3 regions of the Klebsiella sp. I138 genome follow, and region 2 is predicted to be linked to each of the others. Evidence: predicted binding sites of a transcription regulator. Region 2 holds the regulator's gene; each other region holds the start of a gene.
What was found. Region 2 encodes Fur, which represses iron uptake genes when iron is present. Its sites were predicted from a motif close to ATAATAATGAGAACNACTATCAA; they were not measured.
Positions count from the first base shown of each region.

Region 1: the regulator Fur is predicted to act here: its motif matches at 5,144-5,166, upstream of ACMYSK_RS24785 (TonB-dependent receptor domain-containing protein).
Region 3: the regulator Fur is predicted to act here: its motif matches at 3,658-3,680, upstream of ACMYSK_RS22620 (siderophore-interacting protein).

Region 1 is NZ_CP180447.1:5,294,237-5,302,023, reverse strand. Features, by position in the region: gene ACMYSK_RS24820 (LacI family DNA-binding transcriptional regulator) at 1-624, shown strand, start outside; gene ACMYSK_RS24815 (metal ABC transporter substrate-binding protein) at 854-1,771, shown strand; gene ACMYSK_RS24810 (manganese/iron ABC transporter ATP-binding protein) at 1,768-2,589, shown strand; gene sitC (iron/manganese ABC transporter permease subunit SitC) at 2,586-3,437, shown strand; gene ACMYSK_RS24800 (metal ABC transporter permease) at 3,431-4,282, shown strand; gene ACMYSK_RS24795 (nitrous oxide-stimulated promoter family protein) at 4,351-4,695, opposite strand; gene ACMYSK_RS24790 (SelT/SelW/SelH family protein) at 4,770-5,063, opposite strand; gene ACMYSK_RS24785 (TonB-dependent receptor domain-containing protein) at 5,281-7,650, shown strand.
Region 2 is NZ_CP180447.1:2,504,141-2,511,927, reverse strand. Features, by position in the region: gene glnS (glutamine--tRNA ligase) at 92-1,759, shown strand; gene chiP (chitoporin ChiP) at 2,210-3,613, shown strand; gene chiQ (ChiQ/YbfN family lipoprotein) at 3,661-3,993, shown strand; gene fur (ferric iron uptake transcriptional regulator) at 4,065-4,517, opposite strand; gene fldA (flavodoxin FldA) at 4,810-5,340, opposite strand; gene ybfE (LexA regulated protein) at 5,490-5,783, opposite strand; gene ybfF (esterase) at 5,917-6,690, opposite strand; gene seqA (replication initiation negative regulator SeqA) at 6,874-7,422, shown strand; gene pgm (phosphoglucomutase (alpha-D-glucose-1,6-bisphosphate-dependent)) at 7,455-7,787, shown strand, end outside.
Region 3 is NZ_CP180447.1:4,823,878-4,831,664, reverse strand. Features, by position in the region: gene dhaM (dihydroxyacetone kinase phosphoryl donor subunit DhaM) at 1-977, shown strand, start outside; gene ACMYSK_RS22625 (glycerone kinase) at 1,068-2,726, shown strand; gene ACMYSK_RS22620 (siderophore-interacting protein) at 2,836-3,612, opposite strand; gene ACMYSK_RS22615 (PadR family transcriptional regulator) at 3,847-4,440, shown strand; gene ygjG (putrescine aminotransferase) at 4,708-6,087, shown strand; gene ACMYSK_RS22605 (tRNA-binding protein) at 6,176-6,508, opposite strand; gene ebgR (transcriptional regulator EbgR) at 6,727-7,710, shown strand.

The sequences.
Region 1 (7,787 bases), 2.7 Mb from region 2:
TGCGTCGCTGTCGTCGTGCTCGGTGCAATCCCACTGGATGCACCACGCAACGTCATCTCCTTTGACCGCTTTAGCATCGCTGGCGTTAACAATCAGGGTTACGACTATGCTTTTGCCACTGAAAGCGCCTGCCGCTACGTCATTGGTAAAGGCCATCGCAATATTGCGCTTCTCACCGATAACGACGGCGATGATGCCAGCCGCCAGATGCTGGAAGGCTATCGTAATGTGCTGCAAAACTACTCCATCCCTTTCAACCGACAGCTGGTACTAACGGCGAATGATGACGTTGAGCAGGCGCTGCTGACGCTGATTAACAGCTTCAGCAAATATTCAGTCATTATCGTTAAACGCGACCGCTTCGCTGCGGAAGCGATGCGCCTGATGCGGGAATTCAATATTGCCGTTCCACAGGAGGTATCGCTGCTGAGTCTGGAGGACTCCCCTCTGGCCTCGCTGCTCTATCCGCCGCTGACCTGCATCTCCTGGCCGCTGGAACAGCTGATGGAAAACTGCCTTCAGCGCATCCGCAGCCTGATTGATGAACGTCCGGCGTTTGCCACCGAAGGGCGGACGCTGGCGGGTCGCCTGATCCCACGCCAGTCGGTCGCGGATATTTCCTGATATTCTCCTGCCCGGCTAAAGTCACGCTGCCGGGCGCGTTTTCCTTCTCTCACTTTACCTGCCACCCGCTCTCTCCCGGCCGCGAGTCATCCCAATACCGTCGGTTTTCGCCAATCATCCTCCCCACCATCTAAATAATAATCATTTTCATTTATAAATAGCCTGTGCTATATAACATAGCAATTGCTATAACAGATGATTAATTAACCACATTATCGTGAGGGATCCTATGCTGCACCTGCCGCCTCTGAAGCACCTGATCTTTACCGCTATGCTCGGCCTGCTGGCGATCGCCCCGGCTGAGGCCAGCGAAAAATTCAAAGTGATCACCACGTTTACGGTGATTGCCGATATGGCGCAAAACGTCGCCGGCGAAGCGGCGCAGGTCAGCTCGATTACCAAACCCGGCGCCGAGATCCACGAATACCAGCCGACACCTGGCGATATTAAACGCGCCCAGGGGGCGCAGCTGATCCTCACCAACGGTCTGAATCTTGAACTGTGGTTCGCGCGCTTTTATCAGCATCTGAGCGGGGTGCCGGAAGTCGTGGTCAGCCAGGGGGTTCAGCCGATGGGGATTAGCGAAGGCCCCTATAACGGCAAGCCCAACCCTCATGCGTGGATGTCAGCGGATAATGCTCTGATCTACGTCGATAACATCCGGGATGCGCTCGTGAAGTATGACCCTGAAAACGCGGAGACCTATCGTCAGAATGCTGCCGCCTATAAAGAGAAAATCCGTCAAACCATGGCGCCGCTGAAGGCGGAACTGGCAAAACTGCCGCAAGAGAAGCGCTGGCTGATCACCAGCGAAGGGGCGTTCTCCTATCTGGCCCGGGATAACGGACTGAAAGAGCGCTATCTGTGGCCAATCAATGCCGACCAGCAGGGGACGCCACAGCAGGTACGTAAAACTATCGATATTATGAAAAAAGAGCATATCCCGACCCTCTTTAGTGAAAGCACCATTTCTGATAAACCGGCGCGCCAGGTGGCGCGGGAAGCCGGTGCCCACTATGGTGGCGTGCTGTATGTTGACTCTCTGAGCGCCGCCGATGGCCCGGTGCCGACCTACCTGGATCTGCTGCGCGTCACCACGCAAACCATCGTCCAGGGTATCAACGACGGGATGAGGAAACAGCCATGAGTTCTGATTTCCCCGGCCTCTCGGTCAACCAGGTCAGCGTGACCTATCGCAATGGCCACACCGCGCTGCACGATGCCACTTTCAGCGTACCGCGCGGCTCGATTGCTGCGCTGGTGGGAATAAACGGTTCAGGAAAATCGACGCTGTTTAAAGCGCTGATGGGCTTTGTTCGTCTGGCCCACGGCGAGATTGCGATTCTCGGCCAGCCGGTTCATCGCGCGCTGCGCCAGAACCTGGTGGCCTATGTCCCGCAATCCGAGGACGTTGACTGGTCCTTTCCGGTACTGGTGGAGGACGTCGTCATGATGGGCCGCTACGGGCACATGGGCTGGCTGCGGCGGGCCAAAGCTCGCGACCACGAGATCGTTGATGAAGCGTTGGCCCGCGTCGGGATGAGCGACTATCGCCACCGGCAAATCGGTGAGCTGTCCGGCGGACAAAAGAAACGGGTGTTCCTTGCCCGCGCTATCGCCCAGCAGGGTAAAGTTATTCTGCTAGACGAGCCGTTTACCGGCGTTGACGTCCAGACTGAAGCGCAGATCATCGCACTGCTGCGTGAGCTCAGTAGCGACGGCTGCACCATGCTGGTCTCGACTCACAACCTCGGCTCGGTGAGCGAGTTTTGCGATTACACGGTGATGGTCAAAGGCACCATTCTGGCCAGCGGGCCGACGGAGACAACCTTTAGCGCCAGGAATCTCGAACTCGCATTCGGCGGCGTGCTGCGCCACGTGGTACTCAGCGGCGGTGAGGAGCAGATTATTACCGACGATGAACGGCCGTTTATCAGCCGCCGGACGACGGGGGGTGAAGGATGAGCTGGCTGACCGAGCCGTTCGGCTATCAGTACATGTTGAATGCGATGTGGGTCTCGGCGCTGGTGGGCGGCGTGTGCGCTTTTCTCTCCTGCTACCTGATGCTGAAGGGCTGGTCGTTGATTGGTGATGCCCTCTCCCACTCCATCGTGCCCGGCGTCGCAGGGGCTTATATGCTCGGCCTGCCCTTCGCTCTCGGTGCATTTCTCTCCGGTGGGCTGGCGGCGGGCAGCATGCTGTTTCTCAACCAACGTTCGAAGCTCAAGGAGGATGCCATTATCGGCCTGATTTTTTCGTCATTCTTCGGCATCGGACTGTTTATGGTGTCGCTCAACCCAACCTCGGTAAACATCCAGACCATTATTCTCGGGAATATTCTGGCAATAGCCCCGGAAGATATCATTCAGCTGGCGGCCATAGGATTGATTTCAATGGCGATTCTGCTGCTGAAATGGAAAGATCTGATGGTCACCTTTTTCGATGAGAGCCACGCCCGCTCCATGGGTCTGAACACCACCGGGCTCAAGCTGCTGTTCTTCACGCTGCTGGCAGCCTGTACGGTGGCGGCATTGCAAACCGTGGGCGCCTTTCTGGTAATTTGCCTGGTCGTCACCCCCGGAGCGACCGCCTGGCTACTGACCGACCGCTTTCCACGCCTGCTGGCGATTGCCGTCGCCATCGGCAGCCTGACCAGCTTTTTCGGCGCCTGGATAAGTTACTACCTGGATGGCGCAACCGGCGGCATTATCGTCGTGGCGCAGACGTTGCTCTTTCTGGCGACCTTTGTTTTTGCGCCAAAACACGGCCTGTTGGCCAGCCGCCGCCGCGCCAGGGAGGCCTCATGCTGCTGAACACGATCCTCGAACCTTTTCAATTTCCGTTTATGATCAACGCCATGCTGGTGGCGGTCATCGTCGCCGTTCCCTGCGCGCTGCTGTCGGTTTTTCTGGTACTAAAAGGCTGGGCATTGATGGGTGACGCGATGAGTCATGCGGTCTTTCCCGGCGTGGTGGTGGCCTATATTATCGGTATTCCGTTCGCCATTGGCGCCTTTGTTGCCGGGCTGTTCTGCGCTATCGCTACCGGGTATCTCGACGATAACAGCCGCATCAAGCGCGATACGATTATGGGCATTGTCTTTTCCGGGATGTTTGGCGCCGGGCTGGTGTTGTATGTCGCCATTCAATCCGAAGTTCATCTCGACCATATTCTGTTTGGCGATATGCTGGGGATCTCCGCCAGTGATATTGGACAAACGTCGGCGATTGCCCTGCTTATCGCGCTGATTATCGGGCTGAAATGGCGCGATTTTCTGCTGCACGCCTTCGATCCACATCAAGCGAAGGCCAGCGGATTACGCTGCGGCCTGCTGCACTACGGCCTGCTGTGCATGATTGCGCTCACCATCGTGGCAACGCTCAAAGCGGTGGGGATTATTCTGTCAATCTCGCTGCTGATTGCCCCCGGAGCCATTGCGCTGCTGCTGACCAGGCGTTTTATCAACGCGCTGCTGTTGGCTGTAGGAATTGCCGTGGGCTGTTCGTTGGGTGGGGTGTGGCTGTCATTTTACCTGGATAGCGCGCCGGCGCCGACCATCGTGGTGTTGTTTACCGCATTATTCATTATTACGTTTGTCTGTACGTCAGTTCGCGATAATCGAACCCAGACGGTGTCCACAGCGGTCCGGGGCGGCTAACGCCTTCACCGCCTCCGGGGAAAGCGCCGGCTCTGCCCCATCAACCGCGTAAGTCGAGTGAACCGGCGCTATTTTTTAGGCCGGTATTTTTCCGGAAGTTCAGGCACCGGGCGTCGGTCATCAATCAGGTGACGAATCGTCAGAATCGGATGACGCCAGAGCATTCGCGGCCCGGCCCAGCGCATGATCTGCTTCATTTCTTCACGCTTTGCCGGCTGGTAGCAGTGAACCGGACACTGCTTACAAGCCGGTTTCTCTTCACCAAACACGCATTTATCCAGCCGCTTATCGGCATAGGCGTTCAGCGCCTGGTAATGCTCCGCGTCGGCCTGTGCGTCCGGGCAGCGGCGCTGATAAAGCGAAATCATGCTGCGGATAGTCTTTTTTTCCCGGTCGATACGTTGACCCGCCATTGCTCTTCCCCGTCAATAAAGATGCAAAAATAATACACCTTTAAGTCATTTGACGCAGCCGTTTTCCCCTGCCCTCACACCGGTTCAGCGGGCTTATCAACGTGGCCCAGCGACTTCTCCGGGAAGCAGACATCACGTACCCGACGCTTAAGTTCCGCCGCATCCGGGAAGCCTTCATCCTGTTTGCGGTCCCAGATTTGTACGTCATCGACGGTAATGGTGAAGATGCCACCGGTCCCGGGCACCAGCGTGACCGAGCCAATATCGGTACTGAACGTATGCAGCAACTCCTGTGCCATCCAGCTGGCGCGTAGCATCCAGTTGCATTGGGAACAGTAGTTGATGACGATCGCGGCTTTATGACTCATGACTTTCTCACTGTATTTGTAAGGGCAAATTGTAAACAAGTTGCAGATTAAATGAGGAATAAATGATTATTTTGTTGCAAACGATAATACCTATCATTACCATTCGCAATCAATAATCATGGAGAAAAAGAGTCCGCTTAGGGAAGCAACGGGACTCGCCTGCAAATCTGGAAGTAACGCGTGAGCCGATACTAATAATTATCAAGGCGTGGCTACTATGTATAAATCCACTCAATCACCGACCTGGTTTAAGAAAAGCCTGCTGGTGACTTCATTGCTTGCAGCAATCTATCAGACTACCGCCGGGGCAGCAGACACCACCACACCCATCGCCACCAGCGATGCATCATCGGATACTACCGAGCAGATGACCGTCACGGCGCCAGCCCCCGTGCTCAAAGCCGGCAGCGAACACTCGGTCAGCGCGCAGGAGCTGCAGGATAAAGGGGCCAAAGATTTTGGCTCTATCATGCGTTACGAACCGCTGATCGGCGCGACCGGCGCCAGCGGCGGCTCAGGGAACGGCAAAAGCGGCTTCGACCGCGGCGGCTATACCGGTTATAACATTCGCGGCCTGGAAAGCAACCGCGTCGGCATTGACGTCGACGGTATCGCGCAGCCAGATGCAACCGGACGTGGCTACGTTGGCCGGGCCGGCCTGAATACGTTTGGCATCGGTCGTGATTACATCGACCCGTATATGTATGGCAGCGTCGATATCCAGTCCGGCGCAACCTCGACGGAAACGGCCAACGCCTCTATCGGCGGGAATGTCTCCTTCCAGCCGAAATCCGCCGATGACTACCTGCGTCCGGGGAAAACCAGCGCATTCGGCTACCAGAGCGGCTACGACTCTGCTGACCGCAGCTGGCATAACGGTGTGACGGTAGCTGGCGGTGATGAAACCCTGCGCGGTATTTTTGTCTACAGCCGCCGCGACGGTCAGGAAACCGAGAATAACAGCGACACGATTGACGCCTATCCGGCCAACTGGCACTCCGACGCGTTTATGGCCTCCGGCATCTGGCAGCCGAATGATGAACATAAGCTGACCAGCACGCTCGACTACTACCATAAAACCAACCACACCCATTTTGATAGCTGGGATAGCAGCGGCAACAGCATCATTGGCGATGCCAACCAAACCAGCCAGACACGTCGCTGGGGCCTCAGCCTGAAAGATGACTGGACGCCGATGAATGACTACCTCGACAGCATGTCGACCAAAGTCTACTACCAGCATACCGAGGCCCATGACTGGACCTGGATGCCGGACAGCACCACCGGCGCGATGGAAACGGTCAACTCCAACTACGATACCGATACCTGGGGCATTCAGACCGCGCTGGCAAAATCCATCGGCCGCCACGACCTGAGCGCCGGGCTTAACGCCAGCACCACCAAAACCCAGCGCCCGTTCAGCCAGTCGCCGGTTCCGAGTATCTACAGCGAAATCATGCAGCCGGAAGCCGACAGCCGGGGCTACACGCTGGGCGGATTCGTTCAGGATAAGATCAACTTCGATCTCGACAGCCACAACTTTGCTGTGATCCCGGGCGTACGCGTGGTGCATCAATCCACCAAACCGGAGAACCTGGGCGATCTGACCACCAACAGCAGCGTGTTAACGGAGTCCTCCGTCGCCAGCCTGTACGGTAAAAACTCCGATACGCAGGTGCTCCCGTCCTTAACATTCCAGTACGATATCTCTCCACGTACTATGACCTACCTGCAGTATAAGCGCGGCGCCGAGTTCCCGAACGCCAGCCAGCTGTACGGTTCCTGGAACCTCGGTTCCAGCTACGCCGGACGAGCGCAGTATGCGTTGATTGGTAACACCGATCTGAACACGGAAACCAGCGACAACTTCGAATGGGGCTTAAAAGGCGAAGTGGTCGAAGGGATCACGATGCGCACCGCGCTGTTCTACAACAATTACAAGAACTTCATCGCCTATAGCCGCTACACCCGTTCTGGCAATCCGGACCACTTCACCAACGTCCCGTCGAATATCTATACGATTTATCAGGCGGAAAACCGCGATAAGGCTTTTATCTACGGCGGCGAAATCAGTGCCAAATTTAACTTTGGTACCTGGTTTGAAGAGGTTAATGGCCTGAGCGCAACGTTGGCCTACGGCTATAGTGAAGGGAAATCGAAATCCAGCTATCTCGGCGACAAATATATCGACCTCGACAGCGTTGCCCCGATGAAAGCTATCGTGGGCGTAGCCTGGGATGATCCGGCGAAACGTTACGGGACTGCGCTGACCGCGACCTTCGTGAAAGGAAAGCAGGCCAATGCGACCAACCGCGAAAGCTATACCAACACGGGTTCCGCCATTACCGACTCTTCCAGCGAATATATGCGCGTCCCTGGCTACGGCATGCTGGACCTGACGGCCTGGTGGCAAGTCGCGAAAAACGTGCGTCTGAACGGCGGCGTTTACAACATTACCGATCGTCAGTACTGGGATTATCTGAGCAGCCGCAATATTGAGACGTCAACCAATCAGGACGCCTACGATAAAGCGCTGGCGACGATGCCGGGCCGGACCTGGCAACTGGGCGTCAACGTCGATTTCTGATCGCCTGGAAAATAATAAACCCTCTGGATTTCAGTATGCCGTTGGCAGCAGCAGGGCGAGTCCCGATGCGCGGACTCAGGCCCGAAGTGCGCCTCTCCACCGGCATATTGAAAGACGACGGGGATAAACCTGCTCCC
Region 2 (7,787 bases):
ATACGTATTTTCAGTAACTAATAGTTGTCTCTACGCCCCGCTTGTAAGATCATGTGCCGTTATACGTTGTTTACGCTTTGAGGAACCCACGATGAGTGAGGCAGAAGCCCGCCCGACTAACTTTATTCGTCAGATCATTGATGAAGATCTGGCTACTGGTAAGCACACCACCGTTCATACCCGTTTCCCACCGGAACCGAACGGTTATCTGCACATTGGCCATGCGAAGTCTATTTGCCTGAACTTCGGTATTGCTCAGGATTATCAAGGCCAATGCAACCTGCGCTTCGATGACACCAACCCGGTGAAAGAAGATATCGAATACGTTGAGTCGATTAAAAACGACGTGCAGTGGTTAGGTTTCCACTGGTCCGGGGATGTTTGCTACTCGTCAGATTATTTCGACCAGCTGCACCAGTATGCCGTTGAGCTGATTAACAAAGGCCTGGCATACGTTGACGAACTGTCGGCGGATGAGATTCGCGAGTATCGCGGTTCGCTGAAAGCGCCGGGTAAAAACAGCCCGTACCGCGATCGCAGCGTAGAAGAGAACCTGGCGCTGTTTGAAAAAATGCGTGCCGGTGGTTTTGAAGAGGGTAAAGCCTGCCTGCGTGCGAAAATCGATATGGCCTCGCCGTTTATCGTGATGCGCGACCCGGTGCTGTACCGTATTAAATTCGCCGATCACCATCAGACCGGCAGCAAGTGGTGCATCTACCCGATGTACGACTTCACACACTGCATCAGCGATGCGCTGGAAGGCATCACGCACTCCCTGTGTACGCTGGAGTTCCAGGACAACCGTCGCCTGTATGATTGGGTTCTGGACAACATCAGCATCCCGGTTCATCCGCGTCAGTACGAATTCTCGCGTCTGAATCTCGAATATACCGTGATGTCCAAGCGTAAGCTGAACCAGCTGGTCACCGAGAAGCATGTTGAAGGTTGGGATGATCCGCGGATGCCGACTATTTCCGGCCTGCGTCGCCGCGGCTATACCGCCGGTTCCATCCGTGAGTTCTGCAAACGCATTGGCGTGACCAAGCAGGACAATACTATTGAGATGGCGTCGCTGGAATCCTGCATTCGTGAAGATCTGAACGAAAACGCCCCGCGCGCGATGGCGGTTATCGACCCGGTCAAACTGGTTATCGAAAACTATCCGCAGGGTGAGAGCGAAATGGTGACGATGCCGAATCATCCGAATAAGCCGGAGATGGGCAGCCGTGAAGTCCCGTTTAGCGCTGAGATCTGGATTGATCGTGCTGATTTCCGCGAAGAGGCAAATAAGCAGTACAAGCGTCTGGTGCTGGGTAAAGAAGTTCGCCTGCGTAATGCCTATGTGATCAAGGCTGAGCGCGTAGAGAAGGATGCAGAGGGCAAGATCACCACTATCTTCTGTACCTATGACGCCGATACGTTGAGCAAAGACCCGGCCGATGGCCGTAAAGTAAAGGGTGTCATTCATTGGGTCAGCGCGGCCCACGCGCTGCCGGTTGAAATTCGCCTGTACGATCGTCTGTTCAGCGTGCCGAACCCGGGTGCGGAGGAAGATTTCCTGGCAGTAATGAACCCTGAATCGTTGGTTATTAAGCAGGGCTTCGCTGAGCCGAGCCTGGCCAGCGCGCAGGCTGGCAAGGCCTATCAGTTTGAGCGTGAAGGTTATTTCTGCCTTGATAGCCGTTATGCAACTGAAAATCACCTGGTGTTTAACCGCACCGTCGGACTGCGCGATACCTGGGCGAAAGTCGGCGAATAGAATTCTCGTCGCGGTTCTGCCGCCATCTCCGCGTAAAAAACGCCGCATTTGCGGCGTTTTTTTATTTTGGCATTCGTGAATAATGTTCGTTATTTTCGCGATGCGAATTAATCTTGTTTACTGTTTGTCATATCTGCCATGTCCGCTATACCTCCCGCCAGTGCCAAAAATGACTGTAAACGCTTTCATTTGTTATTTTCTTTTTATTTAGTAATTAGTTACGCGTGAAATGTATGACATCTAAGATTGTAACAAAAAGAAATAGAATATGTGCGCTTTGTCATAATCTTAAGCTTTGATCGGAGAAAGAGATTGATAATTCGCGTCACGAAAAATAGTCTATCAATCGTGGTTACGCGGATTTTACCGCTCCACCTTTTAGCAGTCTTATTTATTTTTTCGCGGCTTGCCTTTGGCTCCGCGTTTTAAAACGTCAAAGAGGATATGCACATGCGTACGTTTAGTGGCAAACGTAGTACGCTGGCGCTGGCTATTGCCGCCGTCACCGCGATGTCGAGCTGGATCGTTGTTCCGCAGGCCAGCGCAGCAGGTTTTATTGATGATTCCACCTTAACCGGCGGCATCTATTACTGGCAGCGTGAGCGTGACCGTAAAGATGTAACCGACGGCGATAAATACAAAACCAACCTTTCTCATTCAACCTGGAACGCCAACCTGGATTTCCAGTCCGGCTATGCCGCTGATATGTTTGGTATTGACGTTGCTGCCTTTACCGCGATTGAAATGGCGGAAAGCAGCGAAAGCGGCCACCCGAACGAAATTGCCTTCTCCTCAAAAAATAAAGCCTACGACGAAGATTACTCTGGCGATAAGAGCGGGATCAGCCTGTATAAGGCTGCGGCGAAATTTAAATACGGCCCGGTATGGGCGCGTGCCGGTTATATCCAGCCAACCGGGCAAACGCTGCTGGCTCCGCACTGGAGCTTTATGCCGGGTACCTATCAAGGTGCTGAAGCCGGGGCCAACTTTGATTACGGCGATTCTGGCGCGCTGAGTTTCTCCTATATGTGGACGAACGAATACAAAGCGCCATGGCACATTGAGATGGATGATTTCTACCAGAACGACAAGAAAACCAAAGTCGATTATCTGCACTCCCTGGGCGCCAAATACGATTTTAAAAATGACCTCGTGCTGGAAGCGGCGTTTGGTCAGGCTGAAGGCTATATCGACCAGTATTTTGCCAAAGCCAGTTACAAATTTGATATCGCCGGTACGCCGTTAAACACCAGCTACCAGTTCTACGGTACGCGTGACAAAGTCAGCAATGGCGGCACGAACGATATCTATGATGGCACCGCCTGGCTGCAGGCGTTGACCTTCGGTTACAAGGTTGCTGATGTCCTCGATCTGCGTCTGGAAGGCACCTGGGTGAAAGCTGAAGGCCAGCAGGGCTACTTCCTGCAGCGCATGACGCCAACCTATGCATCTTCTAACGGTCGTCTTGATGTGTGGTGGGATAACCGCTCCGACTTCAACGCCAACGGCGAAAAAGCGGTATTCTTCGGCGCGATGTATGACATGAAAAACTGGAATATGCCGGGCTGGGCGTTTGGCGCGTCATACGTTTACGCGTGGGATGCTAAGCCGGGCAAAATGTCCTCACCTGACGCTTACTACAATCCGGATAAACGCCTGGAAGAGTCCGCCTATAGCCTGGATGCCATGTATACCGTACAGGATGGCCGGGCAAAAGGAACGCTGTTCAAATTGCACTTTACGCAATACGACAACCACTCCGATATCCCGAGCTGGAGCGGTGGTTACGGCAACATCTTCCAGGACGAGCGTGACGTGAAATTCATGGTTATTGCCCCGTTCACTATTTTCTGATGCCGCTGCGGCAGGCGTAAACCTGCCGCAAACCTGAGAGGTCGATTATGAAGAAGCTACTGCTTATCGCGGTTATGGCATCGGGCCTGGTAGCCTGTACGCAGTCTCCCGCACCGAAAGAAGATACAAAATTAAAAGATGCCTACAGCGCCTGCATTAATACGGCGGAAGGGAACCCGGACAAGGTTCAGGCCTGCCAGAGCGTTTTGGATGTGCTGAAAGAAGATAAACAGCATCAGACGTTTGCGAATCAGGAAAGCGTGCGGGTGCTGGATTACCAGCAGTGTATTCTGGCCACCCGTACCGGTAATGACCAGGCGGTGAAAGCGCGCTGCGATCAGATCTGGAAAGAGATCCGCAGCAACAATACCAAATCCTGATTTTTCACGCCGTAACGACATAAAAAAAGCCAACCGTCAGGTTGGCTTTTTGCTATTCGCGCTGCGGGGAATTACTTTACCACCGCATCGTGTGCATGTTCATCTTCGCGGCAGTCACCTTCAGCACAGTGACCGTACAGGTACAGGCTGTGGTTGGTCAGACGGATGCCGTGGCGGTTAGCGATTTCGCGTTGACGCGCTTCGATAGAATCATCGCTAAACTCGATCACTTTGCCACAATCGAGGCAAATAAGATGATCGTGATGATGCTGCTGGGTCAGTTCGAAAACAGATTTACCGCCTTCGAAGTTATGGCGGGTAACAATGCCGGCATCATCAAACTGGTTCAGCACGCGGTAAACGGTAGCGAGACCAATTTCTTCACCCATGTCGATCAGGCGTTTGTATAAGTCTTCCGCACTGACGTGATGGTTATCCGGTTCCTGCAGGACTTCCAGGATTTTTAATCGTGGAAGTGTGACTTTCAGGCCAGCCTTCTTTAATGCGGTATTGTTGTCAGTCATGCGGAATCTGTCCTGTTGCTAAACGATCTACTTCCATCAGCGGAAGTAATACAGAGAATCACCCGATGTAATGCGTCTCATTATAGAACTGCCATGATGAAATGAAAACTGCAAGCATCGAGCCTTGTATGCTGTCAAAAACGAGGTCCCAGCTACAAACTGCGTCACCTGACCTCGTTAAATCAGAGGACATTGTACAGATATGTGATTAAAAGTTAAAAACTTGTAGCTATTAGTTTGATTGCTTTTATCTATTAATGCGGCGAAACTTTATGGTAACGCCGCTCAATCATTACGCGTTTTTGATTTCTTCGAGATGCAGCTCATCAGAGACCAGCTTAACCCACTTGCTCACGCGTTCGTTGGTCAGTTCCGGCTGACGGTCTTCATCGATAGCCAGACCGACGAAGTGATCGTCGTCCGCCAGGCCTTTTGACGCTTCGAAATGATAGCCCGCAGTCGGCCAGTGGCCAACGATAGTCGCGCCGCGTGGTTCAATGATGTCACGGATAGTCCCCAGCGCATCACAGAAGTATTCCGCGTAGTCTTCCTGATCGCCGCAGCCAAACAGCGCAACCAGTTTACCGTTGAAATCGACCTCTTCCAGCGTCGGGAAGAAGTCATCCCAGTCGCACTGGGCTTCACCGTAGTACCAGGTCGGGATGCCGAGCAGCAGAATGTCGTAGGCTTCCAGATCTTCTTTGCTGCTCTTGGCAATGTCGTGAACATCAGCAACATCTTTACCAAGCTGCTTCTGAATCATTTTTGCAATATTCTCGGTGTTGCCAGTGTCGCTGCCAAAAAAGATGCCGATGATTGCCATGAGTAAAATAACCTCTTGAAACTTAATGATGTGGTAGTGGCGTAATGCCCGCAGATAACGGCAATCATAGCAGAACAGGGGAGGACGCGGAAACAGCAATCACGCCCGACTGCACACTCTGCTACATGAAAGTGTTTTTTTGAGGATTTTCAGGCTTTACCCAGGCTGTGTAGGGTTGCCAGCTGGTTCATCAGCATCTCTTCGATCAAATCACTGCGGTTCATATTGCGAGCTTCCGCCAGCTCATTGAGTGCATCAACTGCCTCCGCGTTGAGTTTTAACTCCACACGCTTCAGGCCGCGAACTTTATCGCGTTTGAGCTGATTGCGCTTATTTATGCGCAGCTGTTCATCGCGCGAAAGCGGATTGGTCTTTGGTCTACCCGGGCGACGCTCGGTTGCGAACAAATCTAATGTCGTACGGTCCGTTTGTTCTTTTGCCATGATTCAGAGTGACTTCGGGGAAACAAGTTGCCGGGCTATAGCCGACACAGATAGCGCGCCATAATACATCAGGCGAACCGCTGCGCCAACGACCGCGGGCATTCTGCTGCGCGGTCGGGCAGTTTTTAGCCAGTTACGCCTGCAAATCGGTCAGATAGCGGCGAATGGCGCGCAGGACGGCTTCGGGTTTCTCCGCATGCACCCAGTGTCCGGCTCCGGCAATCACGTGCGCCCGCGCCTGCGGGAACTGAGCGAGCAGGGTGTCGCGATACGCATCGGTGACGTATGGGGAGTTGCCTCCCGGAATGAACAGCGTCGGATGTGGCCACGCGGGAATGGTTTGCCAGCCAACAATATGGGGATACTGATCCCACAGCACCGAGACGTTAAAGCGCCACTGGCCGTCAACAAAGGATTTCAGCAGGAACTGAATCACGCCTTCTTCCTGCAGATGTTCTCGCATCACTGCGGCCGCCTGCTGACGGGACGTAGCACCGGCGTCGGTGACGGCATTAATGGCGCTGAAAATTTCATCATGACGGCGCACGTGGTAATCCACCGGGGCAATATCAATGGCTACCAGGCCATCGATGCGTTCTGGGGCCAGTGCACTGAGTGCCATGACCGCTTTACCGCCCATTGAATGGCCGATAAAAGTGGCTTTCTCTATTTGCCGATCGTCTAGCGTATCGAGCAGATCCTGCGCCATCGCCGCGTAGGACATCTCCGGTGAACGAGGGGAAAGACCGTGGTTGCGCATATCAACCTGCAAAATATCGTAGTCGTTCACCAGGTCACGAGCGAGGATGCCCAGGTTGTCGAGACTGCCAAACAGACCATGGACCAGAACGACAGGGGATTTATTGTGCGGATTTTGTGCAGATTGCGTGCGGCTATTTAATTTCATGGCAAAGTTCTTTTTTTCGCTTCGTCGGGTTAGGGTATTATGTTGGACATTCTGCCATCCGGCTGCAAGACCCAGAGCTATCTGAGTTTTACCGCCATCCTGGTTTGACGCTATCCGCGGTCAGGATTTGTCCTTATAATCCTGACAACTTGTATTCAGAATAAGATATCGCACTGGATTAAGATGAAAACAATTGAAGTTGATGATGATCTCTATCGCTATATTGCCAGCCACACCCAGCATATTGGCGAGAGTGCATCCGACATTTTACGGCGCATGCTGAAATTTTCCGCCGTTTCCCAGACTGCCACTCCGGTCGTAAAAGCCGCGCCGGCTCCGGTAGCGACGCCTGCCGTCGAAGCAAAACCCGTGAATCCGGCGAAAGATAAAGTCCGCGCCATGCGCGAGCTGCTGTTATCTGATGAATACGCCGAGCAAAAACGCGCGGTAAACCGCTTTATGCTGGTCCTGACCACGCTCTACTCCCTGGATAACAAAGCGTTTGCTGAGGCCACCGAGTCTCTGCACGGGCGTACCCGCGTCTACTTTGCTGAAGATTCGCGGATCCTGCTGAAAAGCGGTAACCAGACCAAACCAAAACAGGTTCCTGGTACGCCGTGGTGGGTCATCACCAATACCAATACCGGCCGTAAGTGCAGCATGATTGAACACATCATGCAGTCGATGCAGTTCCCAGCGGAATTAATTGAGAAGGTCTGCGGCACGATCTAGTTTTATTCACCTTGCATCAGAAGGATCAGGCAATGGCAATCGATAAGCGTGCGGGGCAGCCTGCACAACAGAGTGATTTGATTAACGTCGCTCAGCTGACCGCCCAGTACTATGTACTGAAGCCGGAAGCGGGCAACGCGGAGCATGCAGTGAAGTTTGGGACCTCCGGCCATCGCGGCAGCGCAGGGCGCCATAACTTTAATGAGCAGCATATTCTGGCGATTGCTCAGGCGATTGCAGAAGACCGCGCGAAGAACGGTATTACCGGTCCATGCTACGTTGGTAAAGACACCCACGCGCTGTCCGAACCGGCCTTTATTTCCGTACTGGAAGTCCTGGCAGCAAACGGCGTTGATGTTATCGTG
Region 3 (7,787 bases), 2.3 Mb from region 2:
CAATGGCCGACGATCTGAGCGGCCAGTCCGTCTCCGTGGTCATTAAAAACCACAACGGTTTGCACGTTCGTCCGGCATCGCGTCTGGTCGCCGCATTAGCCGGCTTCAATGCCGATCTGGTGCTGGAAAAAGGCGGCAAATGCGTCTCGCCGGACAGTATTAATCAAATTGCCCTGCTTCAGGTACGCCGCAACGATACATTGAGGCTGCTGGCCCGCGGGCCGGATGCCGAGGCGGCGCTGGCGGCATTTCAGGCGCTGGCAGCGGAGAACTTTGGCGAGCAGCCGGAGGCAACGCCAGCGGTCTCTCGCCCCGCCGCCGCGCGCGTTCAAGGGAAAGCAGTACGCTATCTGCTGCCTGACACCCGGCCTGAGCGGCAAAACGGCACCGATATCGCCAATGAACAGCGGCGCCTCCAGCAGGCAATCGATCGGACGCTGGACGATCTCAATGCGCTGACTACCCTGGCGGAGGATCGCTATTCTGCCGATATCGCGGCGATTTTCTCCGGTCACCACACGCTGCTCGACGACCCTGATCTCTATGAAGCCGCCTGTGACATCGTGCGCCAGGAGCGCTGCAATGCGGAATGGGCGTGGTCTCAGGTGCTGACCGATCTCAGCCAGCAGTACCGCCAGCTAAACGATCCCTATCTGCAGGCACGTTCTATTGATATCGACGATCTGCTCCACCGGACGTTGCGCCATCTGCAAGGCAACAGCGAGGAATCGAGGGCGCTGCATGAGCCGACAATTATCATCGCCGAGGATATCTTCCCGTCCACCGTCTTGCAGCTGGACACCCGGTGGGTCAAAGGGATTTGCCTGCGGGAAGGAAGCGAGGTTTCTCACGGCGCGATCATCGCCCGCGAAGCCGGCATCGCCTGCCTGTGCCAGCAGGGAGAGGCCCTGAAGCACATACGCGACGGTGAATCCCTCACGCTCGATGTCGCCGGCAAACGCGTTATCCGCACGTAACTCTTCGTTCGACATTCTCTGTACCCTATTTTTTACGCCGGAGGCTCCGCCTCCGGGGATACTGTTTACGCTCAATCTCCAGGAACCGTTATGTCTCAATTCTTTTTTAATCAGCGCGCCCGCCTCGTCGACGATGTCATTGAAGGAACGATTATTGCCAGTCCGTGGAATAACCTGGCGCGGCTGGAGAGCGACCCGGCGATCCGCGTGGTCGTCCGCCGCAACCTGAACAAAAGCAACGTCGCGGTCATCTCCGGCGGTGGCTCCGGTCATGAACCAGCCCACGTCGGTTTTGTCGGCAAAGGGATGCTCACCGCTGCGGTTTGCGGCGATATTTTTGCCTCCCCGAGCGTAGATGCGGTCCTGACCGCGATTCAGGCGGTAACCGGTGAAGCGGGCTGTCTGCTGATCGTTAAAAACTATACCGGCGATCGCCTTAACTTTGGCCTCGCCGCGGAGAAAGCTCGCCGTCTGGGCTATAACGTCGAGATGCTTATTGTCGGGGACGATATCTCTCTGCCGGACAACAAGCATCCGCGCGGCATCGCCGGAACCATCCTGGTGCATAAAGTGGCCGGTTATTTTGCCGAATGTGGCTATAACCTGGCCACCGTGCTGCGCGAAGCCCGCTATGCAGCGGACAAAACCTGTAGCCTCGGCCTCGCGCTCTCCAGCTGTCACCTGCCGCAGGACGCTGAAACGGCACCACGTCACCATCCTGACCAGGCTGAACTGGGCATGGGCATTCATGGTGAACCCGGAGCCTCGGTCATCGCCACCCAGAACAGCGCGCAGATTGTCCGTCTGATGGTCGAGAAACTGACCGCCGCCCTGCCGCAAACCGGCCGCCTGGCGGTCATGCTTAATAACCTCGGCGGCGTGTCGGTAGCGGAAATGGCGATTCTGACGCGTGAACTGGCCGACACACCGCTCCATCAGCGAATTGACTGGCTGATAGGCCCTGCATCACTGGTGACGGCGCTGGATATGAAAGGTTTCTCGATAACGGCCATCGTGCTGGAAGAGAGCATTGAAAAAGCGCTGCTTTCCGCGGTTGAAACAGCCAGCTGGCAGGCGCCGGTGCAGCCGCGAACGATTGAAGTGATGCCCTCTTCACTGCGCAGCACCCGCGTGGCGTTTCAGCCTTCTGACAATCACGACGTCGCGGGCTATGTCGACCAGATAACCGGAACCTTGTCTGGCCTGGAGACGCACCTGAATGCGCTGGATGCCAAAGTCGGCGATGGCGATACCGGCTCTACTTTTGCCGCCGGCGCGCGCGATATCGCCGACCTGCTGCACCGCCAGCAGCTGCCGCTCGGCAATCTCGCGACGCTGTTCGCCCTGATCGGCGAGCGTCTGACGGTGGTGATGGGCGGTTCGAGCGGCGTGCTGATGTCTATCTTCTTTACCGCCGCCGGGCAGAAGCTGGAACAAGGCGCCGGTATCCCGGAGGCCTTAAATGCCGGTCTGGCACAAATGAAGTTTTACGGCGGAGCGGATGAGGGCGATCGCACCATGATTGATGCGCTGCAGCCAGCGCTGGCGTCGCTGCTTGCCGCGCCGATGGATATGCAGGCGGCCTTTGCCGCTGCGCAAGCGGGCGCCGAACGCACCTGCCACGCCAGCAAAGCCAACGCCGGACGGGCATCGTATCTCAATAGCGACAGCCTGCTGGGTAATATGGACCCCGGTGCCCACGCGGTGGCGCAGGTCTTTAAAACCCTGACAGAACAACGCCGCAGCTAAGCCCGCGCTCACCGGCTGAACATCCCGGCGGCGCAACGCTTAGCCGGGCGCCAGAACTGAACGGCCGGTATCCCGGGCAAGGCATTGACGCGACTGCCCGGGAATCACACTATTTAGTGTGCCAGTAGGCCTGGGAACGTACCAGCTGCGGGTCAATCTCGTCATTTTCAAAACGACCGAGCAGCGATTTCACCACTGCGCCTTCACCGGTCACCCAGATAAAGTAATCTTCCGCAGGCACGCTGACCTGAGCCAGACGTTCCGCCACGATGGGCGAATGATGGCCGACGATCCACTCAATATTAAAGCCCTGCAGATCCGCCAGATAATCTTTGTACGACTCCTCGCCGATCGTTACCAACGCCGTGACCTGCGGGCGCACCGGCAGACGGCTAAGGCCCAGAAGACGACGGCGTAGCGCAGGCATACCGGACTCGTCACAGACATACAGTTGCCAGGCATAATCTTCCGGCACCACCAGGGAGCCGCGCGGACCACCAATCACCAGCTTATCACCAACGTTTGCCGCCAGCGCCCAGCGGCTGGCGATACCGCCATCGTGGATGAAAAAGTCATACGCCAGCTCATGACGTTCAGCATCATACAGCGGCGTGTAGTCACGGGTTGCCGGGCGAACGCCCTCGCCCCAGTTAACGCCCTCTTCCGTCACCTGCGGCGGCGTAAACGCGGCGCCGGCTTCCGGGAAAAAGAGTTTGGTATGATCGTCAAACCCCTGGGAAACAAAACCGTCCAGCGCGTCACCACCCAGCACAATACGCTGGAATGCGGCGCCGACGCGCTCAACGCGCAGTACGGTTAACTCACGGAAACGCAGCTCGTTACGAACGCGTTGCGGGTACTGAGGTTCTTTCGTTTTTATCATCATCATTCGCCTTCGTGAACTTTATAGATATATCTAAACTTTACCCAAATGATAATGATTGCCATTAAAAAAGAATGCAAGTTTTTTTTGATATAGCCATGATAAAAAGCAATAAAGTCCACACATGAAAATTAAATCGCTATAAATCATATAGATATAAAAATATTACGATTCATCCTTGCTAAGTATTATTTTTTAGATATAGATTAGATATATCAAAACATACAGGAGCAAACTATGCGACATCATCATGAAGACGGTCGTGGGCCACGTGGGCACCACGGTGAACACGGCGAACGCGGGGAGCATGGCCGTCGAGGCGGCGAACATGGCGAACACGGCCGCAGGGGCGGCGGTGGCGGCGGACGCCGTCAGCGTTTCTTTGGCCACGGCGAATTGCGTCTGGTTATCCTCGATATCCTCACCCGCAATGCCAGCCACGGCTACGAGCTGATTAAAGAGATAGAGAATCTGACTCAGGGCAACTACAGTCCAAGCCCGGGCGTTATCTATCCAACTCTTGATCTCCTTCAGGATCAGGGCCTTATCAGCGTAGAAGAGGAAAATGGCCGCAAAAAAATCGCCATTACTGAAGAAGGGAGCCTTCTGCACGCCGAGAATCTGGAACATCTTGGCCATATCCAGGAACGTTTACAGGCGCGAATGGTCGGCTGTGAGCTGCGCAAAAACCCGCAAATGAAGCGGGCACTGGAGAACTTTAAAGCCGTACTGGATTTAAAAGTTAACCAGCAGTCCATCAGCGAAGCCCAGCTGAAACAGATCGTCGCCGTCATTGACCGGGCGGCGATGGAGATTTCCCAGCTCGATTAATCTCTCCGGGGCGATATCTTAGCCCCCTTTGTGCCCTCATATTGGGCAATCTGCACCGCCGCGAAGCACGCGGCGGAATGCTTCCCACCAGGTCATGTTTCCCGTTCAGGAGTAAAACATGCCAAAAATATCGCCGTGAGATTAAATTTCGCGCAAATGCGCTTTCGCGCTGCGTTTATCCCGATTTTCAGCTCCCGTGCCGAAGTGGCGTAATCCCTGCAATACTTACTTCAGTATCATGTGATACGCCCGTCCCAGGAGCTCACTTTGAACAGGTTACCTTCCAGCGCATCGGCTCTGGCCTGCAGCGCACACGCACTGAATCTCATTGAGAAGCGAACGCTTGATCATGAGGAGATGAAAGCACTTAACCAGGAGGTCAGGGAATACTTTAAAGAGCATGTGAATCCCGGGTTTTTAGAGTACCGAAAATCGGTCACCGCTGGCGGGGATTACGGAGCCGTAGAGTGGCAAGCGGGAGGGTTAAATACGCTTGTCGACACTCAGGGACAAGAGTTTGTTGATTGTCTGGGTGGCTTTGGAATTTTTAATGTAGGGCACCGTAATCCAGTTGTGATTTCCGCCGTCGAGCATCAGCTCGCTAAACAACCTCTTCATAGTCAGGAACTGCTTGACCCGCTGCGGGCCATGCTGGCGAAAACGCTGGCCGCGTTAACGCCCGGCAAGCTGAAATACAGCTTCTTCTGTAATAGCGGCACGGAATCGGTCGAAGCGGCGCTGAAGCTCGCCAAAGCCTATCAGTCACCGCGTGGTAAATTTACCTTCGTCGCGACCAGCGGCGCTTTCCATGGTAAATCCCTGGGCGCACTTTCTGCCACCGCCAAGTCGACCTTCCGTAAACCGTTTATGCCGCTGCTGCCGGGGTTCCGCCACGTACCGTTTGGCGATATCAACGCCATGCGCACGCTGCTGAGCGAGTGCAAGAAAACCGGTGATGACGTCGCGGCGGTGATCCTCGAGCCGATACAGGGCGAAGGGGGGGTGATCCTGCCGCCGCAGGGCTACCTGCCCGCGGTGCGCAAGCTGTGCGATGAGTTTGGCGCACTGCTGATCCTCGACGAAGTGCAAACCGGCATGGGGCGCACCGGCAAAATGTTTGCCTGCGAGCACGAGAACGTCCAGCCGGACATTCTGTGCCTTGCTAAAGCACTCGGCGGCGGCGTTATGCCCATTGGTGCGACGATTGCTACCGAAGAGGTGTTCTCGGTGCTGTTCGACAATCCGTTTCTGCATACCACCACCTTCGGCGGTAACCCGCTGGCCTGTGCCGCAGCGCTGGCAACGATCAACGTCCTGCTGACGCAGAACCTGCCGGCCCAGGCGGAACAGAAAGGTGAACTGCTGCTAAACGGCTTCCGTCAGCTTTCCAACGAGTATCCGGATCTGGTGAATGAAGTACGCGGTAAAGGAATGTTGATGGCGATTGAGTTCGTGGATAACGAAATCGGCTATAACTTTGCCAGCGAGATGTTCCGCCAGCGGGTTCTGGTGGCCGGAACGTTAAATAATGCCAAAACCATTCGCATCGAACCGCCGCTGACGCTGACGCTCGATCAGTGCGAGCAGGTGCTCAGCGCGGCGCGTCAGGCGCTGGCTGCACTGCGGGTTGCCGTAGAAGAGGCCTGATGCTCTCTACTCTGCGCTGTCCTCTCCCCATCGGGGAGAGGCGCTTTTCCTGCGGTATCGCCGATATCCTCACGCAGAGAAACGAAGCTTAAACCACCCGTACGCCAGGTGGCATCAGACGCTCCGGCGTCAGCAACACGCTTTCGCTGCCATCCTCAGTCTCTGCGCACAGCAGCATGCACTCCGACGTTTCACCCCGCATTTTGGCCTTCGCCAGATTGCACAGCACCACCACCGTTTTTCCCAACAGCTCCTGTTCGCTGTAGTAAGGCACCAGGCTTGTCACCGTTTGCAAGATACGCTCGCCAATATCAATCTTCGCGATATACAGCTTATCGGCATTCTCATGCCGTTTAACCTCAACAATCTTCCCGGTACGCATTTCCAGTCTGGCAAAATCATCGTAAGCAACAGTATCCATCGTTTACCTCCAGTAAAATTTTAGTAAAATATAGCAAGTTTAATGATTTGTTCAGCATCCCGCTGACAGGAATGTTACTTCCGTCACTCTTTATGGCGGAAAAAAGACCCCGTTCGCTGCGAATAAAACCAGCAATATTTACTGAAAACAGATGCAGGAACCCAAGCTTGCTTTACAATGGGCGGGCGCAGATGGGGCAACGTCAGATAAGGAATAAGATGGCAACACTCAAAGATATCGCAACCGAAGCGGGTGTCTCACTGGCGACGGTTTCACGGGTATTAAACGACGATCCGACCCTGAACGTGAAAGAAGAGACCAAGCACCGTATCCTGGAGATTGCGGAGAAGCTGGAATATAAAAGCAGCAGTTCGCGTAAGGCGCAGGTTCATGCCGTGGGCCATCACCATATTCTGGCGCTCTACAGCTACCAGCAGGATCTAGAGATTAACGATCCTTACTATCTGGCAATCCGCCACGGGATTGAAACCCAGTGCGAAAAACTGGGGATCGAGCTGACCAACTGCTACCTCAACAGTGCGCTACCCGAACTGAAAAAAGCCACCGGCGTACTGATCGTCGGCAAGCCTTCCCGCGCCATTCGCGAAGCCGCCACCGCGCTGACCGACAATATCTGCTTTATCGATTTTCATGAGCCAGACAGCAGTTACGATGCGGTGGATATCGATCTGGTGCGCATCGCCAAAGAGGTGATCGACTTCTTTATCGCCCAGGGGGCTTCACGCATTGGCTTTATCGGTGGCCAGGATGAACCCGGCAAAGCCGATATCCGCGAAATGGCATTCGTTGAGTACGGACAGCTAAAAGGCGTGGTCTCACAGGGTGATATCTGGCGCGGCGGTTTCTCCAGCTCGTCGGGCTATGAGCTGGCGAAAACCATGCTGGCTCAGGAAGACTACCCGATGGCGCTATTTGTCGCCTCGGACTCGATTGCCATCGGCGTCCTGCGCGCCATTCACGAACGCGGCCTGTCGATACCTGAAGATATCTCGTTAATCAGCGTGAATGATATTCCGACCGCGCGTTTCACCTTCCCGCCGCTGTCGACCGTGCGCATCCACTCAGAAATGATGGGAAGCCAGGGGGTGAACCTGCTGTACGAAAAAGCCCGCGATGGCCGGGCATTACCGCTGAACGTCTTTGTCCCCAGCGTCCTGAAGCTGCGCGGCACCACCCGATAACACCCTCTTCGCGCGAAACTTCCCCGACGGCACCAGGCCGGCCGGGGAGACTTCCTCTACGTCCATCCCGGCGTAAA